Regions from separate parts of the Streptomyces siamensis genome, predicted to be linked through region 1. Evidence: riboswitches for the same ligand, from Rfam matches in the RefSeq annotation. Region 1 holds a riboswitch; each other region holds the start of a gene.
The links. A riboswitch is a leader RNA that binds a small molecule or an ion and turns the genes downstream of it on or off. The one in region 1 is predicted to bind cyclic di-AMP.

Region 2: it holds a riboswitch for cyclic di-AMP, as region 1 does, so the genes downstream of both, ABEB03_RS31640 (C40 family peptidase) here and ABEB03_RS29450 (M23 family metallopeptidase) in region 1, are expected to answer to the same signal.
Region 3: it holds a riboswitch for cyclic di-AMP, as region 1 does, so the genes downstream of both, ABEB03_RS37355 (M23 family metallopeptidase) here and ABEB03_RS29450 (M23 family metallopeptidase) in region 1, are expected to answer to the same signal.

The regions. Positions count from the first base shown of each region.
Region 1 covers NZ_BAABKB010000027.1:189,695-194,060, reverse strand. The annotation lists gene ABEB03_RS29460 (SIMPL domain-containing protein) at 1-301, opposite strand, end outside; gene ABEB03_RS29455 (SGNH/GDSL hydrolase family protein) at 452-1,237, opposite strand; gene ABEB03_RS29450 (M23 family metallopeptidase) at 1,594-2,457, opposite strand; cyclic di-AMP (ydaO/yuaA leader) riboswitch at 2,462-2,613, opposite strand; gene ABEB03_RS29445 (alpha-galactosidase) at 2,921-4,366, opposite strand, start outside.
Region 2 covers NZ_BAABKB010000030.1:179,667-184,032, reverse strand. The annotation lists gene pcrA (DNA helicase PcrA) at 1-884, opposite strand, end outside; cyclic di-AMP (ydaO/yuaA leader) riboswitch at 1,448-1,620, shown strand; gene ABEB03_RS31640 (C40 family peptidase) at 1,628-2,797, shown strand; gene ABEB03_RS31635 (tellurite resistance/C4-dicarboxylate transporter family protein) at 2,908-3,870, shown strand; gene ABEB03_RS31630 (hypothetical protein) at 4,000-4,353, opposite strand.
Region 3 covers NZ_BAABKB010000040.1:22,410-26,775, reverse strand. The annotation lists tRNA gene ABEB03_RS37365 (tRNA-Met) at 55-128, shown strand; gene ABEB03_RS37360 (PP2C family protein-serine/threonine phosphatase) at 317-1,522, shown strand; cyclic di-AMP (ydaO/yuaA leader) riboswitch at 1,756-1,910, shown strand; gene ABEB03_RS37355 (M23 family metallopeptidase) at 1,922-2,962, shown strand; gene ABEB03_RS37350 (aldo/keto reductase) at 3,435-4,366, shown strand, end outside.

The DNA of each region.
Region 1 (4,366 bases):
TGTCGCGTTCCTCCACGCCTTGGGCGCGCACGGCCGCGAGCAGGGCGTTCGACGCGGCGGTCTGTGCGGCGAGCGCCTCCTTCGCCGTCTTCGCGGTGGCCGCGACGCCCACGCCGAGGACGGCGACGTCCGGTGTGGCGGTGGCACTGCCCTGTCCGGTGACGGTGACCGTGGACGGGGTGGACTCGGCGGCGGCTCCGGGGCGGACCTCCAGCGCGAGGGCGGGGGCCGCGGCGGCCTGCGGGAGGGCGAGGGCGAGGAGGGTCACGGCGAGTGCGGTGGACACGCGGCGGGCGGGCATGGAGGTCTCCTTCGGGCCCCGCCCCTCGGGACGCGGGGGCGGTTCGCGGTCATCCCAGCACCGCGTGCCGCGCTCCGCCCCACGCCACTCCCGCGTTGTCACCTCACTGGTCGAGCCGCCGTCGGCGGACTCCGGCGGCGTCGGCGCGGCTCAGGCGACCGCCTCTATGCGCATCTTGATGTCGTCCGGGGAGAGGGCACCCTTGGCGGCCACATGGTCTCCCGACGACTCGCCGCGCAGCCGGCGCCCGATCCACGGGACCAGGTACTCACGCGCCCAGTGGATGTCGTCGCGCCGCACTTCGAGCGTGCCGCGGGGCGGCAGCGGCGGCCAGGGCTGGTCCGGGTCGGCCGGCACGTCGAGACCGAGTACCTGACCGGCGCGGAGCGCCACCCGGGTGTGCCCCTCGGGCGAGAGGTGCAGCCGGTCGCCGTCCCAGGCACGGCGGTCCTGAACCGTCTTGAGGGACCAGAGGTCGAGCACGGGGCAGCCGTAGCGGTCCGCGATGGCACGCACATGTCCGTTGTACGTGGCGATCTTGCCGCGCAGGTGCTTGAGCACGGGCACGCCACGGGTGTCGAAGCCGGTGGTCACCATGACGGTGCCGACGGCGGAGGTGAGGTCGGCGATCGCCTGCTCGAAGCGCTCCGCGACCTCGTCGGGGTCGGTGCCGGGCCGGATGATGTCGTTGCCGCCCGCGCAGAAGGAGACCAGGTCCGGGGCGAGTTCCTTGGCGCGCCCGAGCTGGTCCGCGACGATCTGGTCGAGCAGTTTCCCGCGCACGGCGAGATTGGTGTAGTTGAAGTCGCCCTCGGCGCGCCGGTCCGCGAGGAGCACCGCGAAGCGGTCGGCCCAGCCCACGAAGGCCCCGTCCGGACCGGGGTCGCCGACGCCCTCGGTGAAGCTGTCCCCCACCGCCACGTACGACCCGATCACTGATCTGTTGTCACTCTTCGAATCGTCTGCCACGTCGGACCATGATTCACCTTTCGATGTGAGCTACGCGACCGTAAGGAAGGGTTGACGGATGGTGAGATAAGCCACTCGTCAAGTATTGGTCAATCCGGAATAGGGCCCTGATCAGGAGCGTTGACCGTGTCCGCACGCGGAGGGCCGCAATCCGGCACCGGTGGCGCCGAATTGACGTGTCGACGCACCGAAGGCCGGACCCCGGGGATCGGGGGTCCGGCCTTCGGAGGTGGTCCTGCCTCGTGGACGTCGGGTCCCGCCGTCAGGAGCGGGACCCGGCGTCCGCGGCAGGAGGTGGCGGGCGCAGGGGACTGCGGAAGGCGTCAGCCGACGGCGACACCGTGCGAGCGCAGGTAGGCGACCGGGTCCACGTCCGAGCCGTAGTTCGGCGTGGTGCGGATCTCGAAGTGCAGGTGCGGTCCGGTGACGTTGCCCGTCGCGCCGGAGAGGCCGATCTGCTGGCCGGGGGTCACGGTCTGGCCCGCCGAGACGGACAGGGCCGACATGTGGGCGTACTGGGAGTACTTGCCGTCGGCGTGCTGGATGACGACCTGGTTGCCGTAGGCGCCGCCCCAGCCGGCGGAGACGACGGTTCCGGCGGCGATGGACTTGATGGTGGTGCCGGTCGGGACCACGAAGTCCACGCCGGTGTGGTACCCGCTGGACCACATGCTGCCCGCCACCTTGTAGGAGGTGCCGATGCTGCCGCCCGCGACCGGCAGCGTGTAGCCGGAGGAGCTCTTCGCGGCGGCCTGGGGCGCGGGGGCGCTCTCGGTCTTCGCGGCCGGAGCGGACGACCGGGTGGTCCCGGCGGACCCGGCCTTCGCGCCGATCGTCAGCTTCAGACCCGGATGGATCAGCGCCGGGTCGCCGCCGATGGCCGAGCGGTTGTCGGAGTACAGCTTCTTCCAGCCACCGCGGACGCTCTGCTGGTCGGCGATCTTCGAGAGATAGTCGCCGGTCTTGACGCGGTAGGTCTTGGTCCCGGCCACCTTCTTCGCCGCGACGGGAGCGGCGGTCACGGCCTTGCCCGCCTTCTGCGCGACGGTTGCGGCGGGGGTGGCGGCATGGGCGCCGGTGGCGCCCAGCAGGGGCAGCGCGAGTGCGGCGCCACCGGTTCCGGCGACGGCGATCGAGCGGGCGAAGCGGGGGGACTTGGGACGGCGGTGCTTACCCTTCGCGGGCATGACGAGTTCCTCTCCGGCGCCTGCGAGGTGAGCTGTCGGGTGCGGGCTGGAGATGCCCGGCCACGCGTGGGCGCGGCTGTACCCCGAGCCGTTCCGGAGACCGGAACAGGCATGGAACCTTGGGTCCCCCGCTCCTGCCGTGTGCGGGTCTGTGTGCGGATTCCGGCCGGCGGCAGGATTGGGCGTCCGTCCGGAGTGAGGGCGAACGTAAGCGAGACGAGAGCGCAGCCACAAGCAGGTGATTTTTCCGCGCTCCCGCCTTTCTTGATCCATGTCGGAAATGCCGGTCACTCTCCGTGAAGAGATGATCTTTTTGCCGACTCAACCAGCCCGCGGATACGGGCGCGTTGCGAAAAGCGGGCCGCGACGCATCGTCACGAATATGACGCTGCTCACGCGGCCCATCGCACGGCGCCCCAATCCAGGGCCAGTTGGAACGAAGGTCCCGATTCCGGCAGAACAGTCATATGCGACGTAGCCGGATGACTGCGGCATCGAGGTCCCCTCGCAGGCTCGTCCGCAGCCCGTGGTGCAGCAACACCGCACCTCGATGGATTTCGCCCGTATCACGGCATTCGTACGCCTGCGCTGGATCGAGTCCGCGCAGCCGGAGCGGGGCGGCCGGCTCGCCGTACCGCTGGGCCTGGAGCCAGGCGAGCACCACCGTCTCGTCGCCGTGGACGTACTGCACGGCGCTCAGGCCGCCCTCAGGAGGGCGCAGACGGTAGAGGTCCCCGCGCTGCACGACGGGGCGGATCTCCTTGTAGAGGCGGACCCATTCCCGCGCCTCGGCGAGCTCCTCCTCGCTCCACGCGGACAGGTCCCCACCGATGCCGAGCACCCCGGCCATGGCGCTCACGAACCGTGGACGCAGGGCGCTGACCCGGCCGTTGAGCTGGGTGTTCGGGCTGTCGGTGACCCAGGCGGACATGACCCGCGCGGGGTGGATCTGGCTGAGGCCGTACTGGATGGCGAGCCGGTCGAGCGGGTCGGTGTTGTCCGAGGTCCACACCTGGTCCGTACGGGCCATGATGCCGAGGTCGATCCTGCCGCCACCGCCGGAGCAGGACTCGAAGGCGACACCGGGGTGCGCGGCCCGCAGCCGGTCGAGGAGGGCGTACAGGGCCCGCACGTGCTCGACCCACAGCTTCTGCGGATAGGACTCTCCGGGCCAACCCGCGTCCGTGAAGCAGCGGTTGAAGTCCCACTTCACATAGTCGACCGGCGCACCGGAGAGCAGCCGGTCGAGCTGCTCCCACAGGTACTCCTGGACGTCCTGGCGGGCCAGGTTGAGAACGAGTTGATTGCGGTACTCCGTCCTGGTCCGCCCCGATTGGAACTGGACCCAGTCCGGGTGCGCGCGGTACAGCTCGCTGTCCGGATTGACCATCTCCGGTTCGACCCAGATCCCGAACCCCATGCCGAGCGCGTGGACATGGTCGGCGAGCGGCTTGAGCCCCGCGGGGAAACGGTCCGGGTTGGGCGTCCAGTCGCCGAGCCCGGCCCGGTCGCCGGTGCGCGCGCCGAACCAGCCGTCGTCGACCACGAACAGCTCGACACCGATCTCCGCGGCCCGCCGCGCCAGCGCCATCTGCTGGTCCTCGGCGATGTCGAAGGTGGTGGCCTCCCAGGAATTGAAGAGCACCGGGCGGTCCCGGCCGGCGTCCGGGACGACGTGCTCCCGCTGGTAGGCGTGCCAGGTCCGGCTCGCCCCGCCGAAGCCGCCGGCGCTCCAGAGCCCGGCGAAGACCGGGGTGGTGAACGACTCCCCCGCCTCCAGGCGCAGCAGCCCGGAGTCGTCGTACCCCGCGCCCCCGGTGATCTGCACCCGGGCGTCGGGCAGCTGGGCCACGGCGATCCGCCAGGACCCCGACCAGCCGAGGGCGCACCCGTACACCTCGCCGCTCTC
Region 2 (4,366 bases), on a different contig from region 1:
AGGGCGTACTGCGCGTGGTTGGTGTCCTGGTACTCGTCGACCATGACGTGGCGGAAGCGGCGGCGGTAGTGCTCGGCGACGTCCGGGAAGGCGCGCAGCAGATTGACCGTCGTCATGATCAGGTCGTCGAAGTCGAGCGCGTTGGCCTCGCGGAGGCGCGACTGGTAGAGCGCGTAGGCCTGCGCGAGGGTCTTCTCGAAGCCGTCGGCGGCCTGGTTCGCGAAGTCCTCCTCGTCGATCAGCTCGTTCTTCAGGTTCGAGATCTTGGCGCTGAAGGACTTCGGCGGGAAGCGCTTGGGGTCGAGGTCCAGGTCGCGGCAGACCAGGGCCATCAGACGCTTGCTGTCGGCGGCGTCGTAGATCGAGAAGGACGACGTGAAGCCGAGCTTCTTGCTCTCGCGGCGCAGGATGCGGACGCAGGCGCTGTGGAAGGTCATCACCCACATCGCGCCCGCGCGCGGGCCGACGAGCTGCTCGACGCGCTCCTTCATCTCGCCCGCGGCCTTGTTCGTGAAGGTGATCGCGAGGATCTGGCCGGGGTGGACGTGCCGCTCGGCCAGCAGATGGGCGATCCGGTGGGTGAGCACGCGGGTCTTGCCCGAACCCGCGCCGGCCACGATGAGCAGCGGGGAGCCGGAGTGGACGACGGCGGCGCGCTGATTCTCGTTCAGTCCGTCGAGCAGCGTCGCCGGGTCCAGGGCAGGGCGGTGCGCGCCGTCGCGGTAGTACGCGTCCCGGGCCGGGGGCAGGTCGAAGCGGCCGCCGAACAGGTCGTCCGGAATCGGCTCCGGCGCCTCGTCCTCGGGCGGCGGCGGGGGCTCTTCCTCGTGGGCCCCGGAGGGCTTGAGGTCCGCCAGGAAGCTGTCGTCAAAGAGGCTGCTCATCGCTCTCCGAGTCTAGGCCGCCCCACCGACAACCGGCCGCCGCCCCGGAAAGTCCGCCCCGATCGGGGTGTCCGTCCGTCTCCGCGGTGCCTCATGGAAGCCGATGATCTTCCCGGACCGGCCTCCGTGAGCCCGGCCCGCCCCTCCCGGGTCCACTCCCGGGTCCACTCCCGGGTCCGCCGACCCCATCACCCGCCCGCCCGGCTCCGTGAGTCCCTCGCCCCCCGCCTGGACTCCGCGAGCCCCGTGCCCTGCCCCGGCATCGGCGCCGGCCCCGAAGACCCCTCCCCGCCGCCTCCGCCACCTCCGCCATCTCCGCCGCTCCGCCGTGACGCACATCACCTTCAGAACCCCCGCGGCGCGTCCCGCCCCCCACCGACACCCCCTTAACCCCTGTCACCCTCCAGATCCTCCGGACCACGATCGGTGAGAGTGACGCTTCTCATGGCCAAGGTCACGAAAATGTATCGGGCATATCGCACATCAACCTTCACAGCAGCCACACGAATTGGCTAGCGTGCCGCACAGGCCGCTCGACCCCCACCGGCGAACGTCGCCGGGCCGTGTGGCCTCCGCCGAATTCGGCCTGCCTTCGCGGCGGCCGGAACCGGGGACCCACCGACCTTGGGGTGAATCGGTCCAACTGCCTTGTGGGGCAAGGACCGTAGGGCAAACCTTCCGGATGCACCCGCCCGAACCCGACAGCTAACTCGGTAGGCGGATGACGGAAGGAGTCGCCTCTCTTGGCGTCGCACCGCAAATGGCGTCCCGCGGGTTCGCGTATGGCAGGCATACGCACCCCCGCTCTCGCGACGGCCGCCCTCACCTCCGTGGCCCTGCTCTCCCAGACGGCGAACGCGTCCCCCTCCGCCGAGCCCAGGCCGAGCCTCGAAGAAGTCGAGAAGAAGGTCAACGACCTCTACCACCAGGCCGAGACGGCCACCGAGAAGTACAACGCGACCAGGGAGAAGACAGCCAAGCAGCAGGAGCGCGTCGACGCCCTGCGCGACGACGTCGCCAAGCGCACCGAGAAGCTCAACTCGGCGCGTGAGGAACTGGGTTCGTTCGCGGCCGCGCAGTACCGCACCGGGGCCGCCGCCCCCGACACCGCGACCCTCCTGCTCGCCGACGACCCGCAGGACTACTTCGACCAGACCCAGCTGATGAACCGTCTGACCACCCGCCAGAAGGCGGCCGTCGACGACTACACCACCGAGCAGGCCGCCACCACGAAGAAGCGCACGGAGGCCGCCAAGAGCCTGGAGACGCTGTCCTCCTCGCAGGACGCGCTCAAGAAGTCCAAGGCCGACGTCCAGACGAAGCTCACCGAGGCGCGTGACCTGCTCTCGAAGCTGACCGCGGAGGAGAAGGCCCGGCTCGCCGCGATCGAGAAGAAGAAGCAGGAGGAGGCCGCGCGCAAGGCGGCGGAACTGGCGAAGCAGCAGGCCGCCGCCGAGGCCGCGAAGAAGGCGGCCGCGCAGGAGTCGTCGTCCGGCGACACCAGCACCGGCTCGACGGGCTCCACCGGCTCGACGACCACGGGTTCGTCGTCCACGGCGAAGGCGGACAAGGCGGTCGCCTTCGCCCGCACCCAGATCGGCAAGCCGTACGTGTGGGGCGCCACCGGACCGGACTCGTACGACTGCTCGGGCTTCACGCAGGCCGCCTGGAAGGCCGCCGGGGTCTCGCTCCCGCGCGTCACCTACGACCAGGTGAACGCGGGCACGACCGTCTCCCTCTCCGACGCGCAGCCCGGTGACCTGGTGTTCTTCTACGACGACATCAGCCACGTCGGCCTCTACATCGGCAACGGCATGATGATCCACGCGCCGAAGCCGGGCGCGTACGTGCGCGAGGAGTCGATCTACTACGACGGCACGTCGGCGATCCACAGCGTGGTGCGCCCGGCGTAGGCCGTCCCGCGGACGGCGCTCGGTGCCGGGCATGCGCGCGTGGGGCCTATCGGGCGCCCCGCGCGCGTGCCCCACGGGCAACTCCCCCGTCGGTCCATAGCATCGTCCGCATGCCAGCCTTCTCCCAGCTCCGCGCCTGGTGGGCGGAGCACCCGCCCGCCGCCGGTGCCGCCGTGATGGCCACGGGCATCGTCTCGGTCGGGCTGCACATGGCCGACCACGAGACGCTGTCCCGTATCGCGCTGGTCCTGGCCTGCGTGGCCTGGGTCGGGCTCGCCGCGGACTTCGTCCTGCGGCTGCTGCGGGAACGGCCGCGCTGGGTGGGAGAGGCGTACACGCCGGCCGGCCTCACCGCCGTCGCGGCCACCACCGTGCTCGGGACACGCCTGTCCGCCCTCGGATGGCAGGTCGTCGCCGAGGCCCTGCTCGCCCTGTCGGCCGTGCTCTGGCCCGTGCTGCTGTGGTGCGTCGTACGGCACTGGAAGCACCGGATGCCGGGCGGCGTGTTCCTCGTCTGCGTGGCCACGCAGGGGCTCGCCGTGCTGGCCGCCACGCTCGCCGCGGCCGTCGGCCCGAAGTGGCTCGCGCACGCCGCGCTCGTGCTGTTCTGGCTCGGTCTCGTGCTGTACGGGGTGGCGTACGCGCACTTCGACATCCGCGAGGTGGCGCGGGGGGCCGGGGACCAGTGGGTGGCGGGCGGCGCGCTCGCCATCTCGGCGCTGGCCGGGGCCAAGCTCGTCGCGGCGCACCACGTGAACCCGTACCTGTGGAACGACGACGACCAGAGCGTCCTGCGCACCGTGACCGTCGCCGTGCTGGTCCTCGCGGTCGCCTGGTACTGCGTCCTCGTCGTCTCGGAGCTGATCTGGCCGCGCCCGCGCTACGACGTACGACGCTGGGCGACGGTCTTCCCGATGGGAATGACGGCGGTGGCCACCCTGACCGTGTCGTCCGCGCTCGGCCACCCCTGGCTCAGGGGATGGGGGGACGCGCTGCTGTGGATCGCGGTGGCGGCGTGGCTGGCCGCCGCGGTGGGGGCCGCCCGGGCCGCGACGGCGTTCGAGCGGGCGTGAGCGGACGGCGGGCGCCCCTTCGCCGCGCTCGTGCCTTCGCCACGCTCATGCCTTAGCAGCGCTCGTGCCTTCGCCGCGCTCATGCCTTCGCCGCGCTCGGGCATCTGCCCTGCCGGGGCCGCTGCGCGCTCAGGTCCAGAGGACGGCGATGAAGATGTTGGCGGTCGTCAGCAGGCCGACGAGCCCGAAGAGGCGCTTGTCCACCTGCTCGTCGTCCCGCTTCACGTAGACCAGCCCCAGGATCACGATCAGCAGGGCCAGCTTCACGCCGATCTTGATGTTGTCGACCGGGTTGTCGTCGGCCTGGTTGAGGCCGACCAGCACCACACCGGTGACCAGCATGGTCAGCGCGCCGTGCAGCATCGCGGGGACGAAGCGGGCGGTGCCCCGGCCCATCGCCTTCATCTGGGTGAGGAAGCCACCGAGGAGCGAGGCGATGCCGATGATGTGCAGGCCGACGAAGAGATGGATGAGTACGTCCATGAGGCCGGAGCCT
Region 3 (4,366 bases), on a different contig from region 1:
CGGAGAAACGTGTGTGCTTCGGGTCCCGCGGATGGCGTACACTGGTTTCACCGACGCGGGGTGGAGCAGCTCGGTAGCTCGCTGGGCTCATAACCCAGAGGTCGCAGGTTCAAATCCTGTCCCCGCTACTGAAACAAGGGCCGGACTCGGAATGACGAGTCCGGCCCTTGGTCTTTCCCCCGGCCTGTTCCCGGTCCTCGGCCTTTCCTCGCACCCTTGCCCCGCGCCCCGGGTGGCGGCAGGGCACGACCTCGCGCATTCCCCCGGTCGGTCCACACCGGTCGCCGCCCGCCCCCGTGCCGGGAAATCTGGACGGGTGGGGCGACCAGGAAGCGAGCGGCGAGCGGCCACGGGCCCGTACGACCGGTCCGGTGGACGGCTGCCCGGCGACCCCGTGCCCGACCCCGGCCTCGGGGACACCCCGCGGCCCCGTCCCGCGGGCGCCGGGGAGCGTGGGGTCTCCTCCGCGCGGACCTTCGTCCGGGTGCTGCCCGCGCTGCTCGTCGTCGCCGGGGTCCTCTACGACTACCTGACCCCGAGGGAGTTCACCGCCGCCCCCTTCTTCACCGCCGCCCCGCTGGTGGCCGCGCCTCTCTACACGCTGCTGAGCACGGCGCTCACCGGCCTGCTGGCCGTCGTCGCCGTCCTCGCGGTCCACCTCAGGCTCGGAATCGTCATGCACGTCGACGCGGTCACGGAAGTCGTCACCGTGGCGACCGCCGCCGGCCTGGCCGCGCTCATCAACGTCCTCGTGCGCCGCAGCGACGAACGGCTCGCCTCGGTCCGGGAGGTCTCCGAGTCCGCGCAGCGCGCGGTGCTGCCGGAACCGGCCGAGCGGATCGGCGGTCTGGAGGTCGCCGCACGCTACGAGGCGGCGCAGGCCGACGCGTTCATCGGCGGCGACCTTTACGCGGTGCAGGACTCGCCGCACGGCGTACGCGTGGTCGTGGGAGACGTACGGGGCAAGGGCATGGGCGCGGTGGCCGCCGTCGCCGTAGTGATCGGCGCCTTCCGGGAGGCGGCCGAGCAGGAGGCGACCCTGGAGGCGGTCGCCGGCCGTCTCGAACGGGCGCTGGCGCGTGAGGGCACCCGGCGGGAAGGTCTGGACGCCTTCGAGGGCTTCACCACGGCCGTGCTCGCGGAGGTCCCGCACGGCGAGTGTGTCGTGCGGATCCTCAACCGCGGCCATCCGCCACCCCTGCTGCTGCACGCCGACGGCACGCTCGTCACGCTCGACGGCGGGCCGGCGGCACTGCCGCTCGGGATGGGCGAGTTGGGCAGCTGGCCCGACCGTGCGGTGTGCGAGAAGTTCCCGCACGGGGCGACGCTGCTCCTCTACACCGACGGTCTGTCCGAGGCGCGCGACGGGCGTGGGGACTTCTACGACCCGGCGGAACGTCTCGCCGGACGCGTATTCCCCGGTCCCGACGCCCTGTTGACCGTCCTGGCCGAGGAGGTCCGGCGGCACGCGGGAGGCGGCACGACGGACGACATGGCGCTGCTCGCCGTACGACGTCCTTGATCGTCGTCACCGGGGGTGACCGGACCGTATCCCTCCGCATAACGACTGACGCACCATCAAGGAAAGGTGTGTTTACGAGGTGCGGTCAACTCGCCCGGTTTCCGACGGTGGTGCCCCCAAAGTCCAGGCCAAAAGCGTTAACGATCAGTCCGAACGGCTTGGAATCCGGGGTCCGCGTCTATTAACGTTCGATAACGCAGCGCGGTCGTCCCAGCCGTCACAAGAGATGGCTCCGTGCGCACGCGCCGAATCCCGCAAGGGAGCCGGGGAACCACCAACTTGGGGTGAATCGGGCGTTCTTCGCGGTCATATCCGTGGGGGACGCGCGTAGGAGACCTTCCTGCTCCGAACCCGTCAGCTAACCCGGTAGGCGAGAAGGAAGGAAAGGAGCGCGCCCACGTGGCGTCCAACCGGCCTGCCCAGCCAACCTCGTTCGCGCCGGACGAAACCCAGTCCATCGGCTACGCGCACGGCAACGACGAGGGCCCCTGGGAGGAGTGGAATCCCACCGCGGATTCCGTCCGTCCCGTCCGCGGCCGGCACCGCGTCAGCAAGCAGCGCGGCGGAGGACTCGCCCGCAGCTCCACCGTCCTCGGTGTCGGGGTCATAGCCGCCGTCGGCGCGGGTGGCATGGCCACCGCGGCGCCCGGCAAGCCGCCGGTCTCGATCTCCCTGCCCGACCTCTCCTCGGTCACCGAGTCCGCCAAGGCCCTGATCTCCGACGGCGGCGAGTCCAGCGCGCCCAAGGGCTCCAACACTCCTCTCACCACCGCCGGACTGACCAGCGCGGACGCCGCGCAGGGCAGCGCCGACGCCGGTGAGGCGCTGCGTGCCCGCATCATGCAGCAGGCCGAGTCGCAGCAGGACCAGGTCGACAGCGCGGCCCAGGAGGCCGCCGAGACCGCCGCCGCGAAGCAGGCCGCCGAGACCGCCGCGAAGCAGCAGGACGCCGCGGAGGCCAAGGCCACCGCCGCCAAGAAGAAGGCGGAGGAGGAGGCCAAGGCCAAGGCCGAGGCGGAGCGCCTCGCCGAGCTGGCCAAGAGCTACTCGCTGCCCACCTCCTCGTACACGCTGACCTCCACCTTCGGTGAGGCCGGCTCCATGTGGTCCTCCGGCTACCACACCGGCCTCGACTTCGCGGCGCCCACCGGGACGCTCATCAAGGCGATCCACGGCGGCACCATCACGGAGGCCGGCTGGGCCGGCGCGTACGGCTACCGCACGGTCCTCACCCTCGACGACGGCACCGAGCTGTGGTTCTGCCACCAGTCGTCGATCAGTGTCACCGCCGGGCAGAAGGTCACCACGGGCGAAGTGATCGGGCGCGTGGGTGCGACGGGCAACGTCACCGGACCGCACCTCCACCTGGAAGTGCACCCCGGCGGAGGCGACTCCATCGACCCGATGGCCTGGCTGCGCGGCAAGGGCCTCAACCCCTGAGCCGACCGTCTTCACCCTTGCGCCGAGGGGCTCCGGCTCCGGGCTGAGGGTCTCCACCCTTGCGCCGAGGGATCTCCCCTGGGCTGAGGGTCTCCAGCTCTGTGCCGAGGGCTCCGGCTCCTGGCTGAGGTGCTCCACGCTCGTGCCGGGGGATCTCCCCTGGCCGAGGGTCTCCACCCTTGTGCTCAGGGATCCGAGCCTGGGCCGAGGGTCTCCACCCGAACCCAGGGCTCAGCGCCCTGGGCGCACGGGCTTCATCCCGAGCCGAGGGGCCCGGCCCCCGGTGCGAGGGGCGCCACTCCTGAGGCGCGACCGCACATCCTCCGCCGAGGCGGCGCCACTTCCTCCGCGGCAACGGTCTCCGGCAGCCCTGACGACAACCCCCCGACGTCAGGGCTGCCGGTCAGGTGCATTCGGATGTCTTCGGATGCATGCGGAATACACCCATCCGGTAAGGGTGTTGGGGCGAGGTATGACTCCTCTCCGCAAGCTCGGTCCGTCCGACCTCGAGATCTTCCCGCTCGCCCTCGGGGGCAACGTCTTCGGCTGGACCGCCGACGAAGCGCACTCCTTCGCCGTGCTCGACGCGTACACCGCCGCCGGCGGCAACTTCATCGACACCGCCGACTCCTACTCGGCGTGGGTCGACGGCAACGAGGGCGGCGAGTCCGAGACCCTCATCGGCTCGTGGCTGAAGAAGCGCGGCAACCGCGCGGACGTCGTCCTCGCCACCAAGGTCAGCCAGCACCCCCGGTACCCGGGCCTGTCCGGTGCCAACATCAAGGCGGCGGCCGACGCGTCCCTGCGCCGCCTCGGCACCGACCGCATCGACCTGTACTACACGCACTTCGACAAGCCGGAGGTGCCGGTCGAGGAGATCATCGGCGCGCTCGACGAACTGGTGCGCGCGGGCAAGGTGCGGCACATCGCCGCGTCCAACATCTCCCCCGAGCGGCTCCGCGAGTCCCTGGAGTTCTCCGACCGCGAGGGCCTCGCGCGCTATGTCGCCCTGCAGCCCCACTACAACCTCGTCTCGCGCGACACGTACGAGGGGCCCCTGCACGACGTCGCCTCCCGCGCCGGCCTCGCCGCCGTCCCGTACTTCGCCCTCGCGTCCGGCTTCCTCACGGGCAAGTACCGCCCGGGTACGAGCGTCGACTCGGCCCGCGCCGCAGGGGCGGGCAAGCACCTCGACTCCGAACGCGGCATCCGTGTCCTGGCCGCCCTGGACGAGGTCGCCGAGGCGCACGGCGCACCGGTCGCCACGGTCGCCCTGGCCTGGCTGGCCGCCCAGCCGACGGTCGCGGCCCCCATCGCCTCCGCCCGCACGGTCGAACAGCTCCCGGCGCTGCTGGGCGTGGCGGACCTCGTCCTCACGGAGGGGGAGCTGGCGAAGCTGACGAA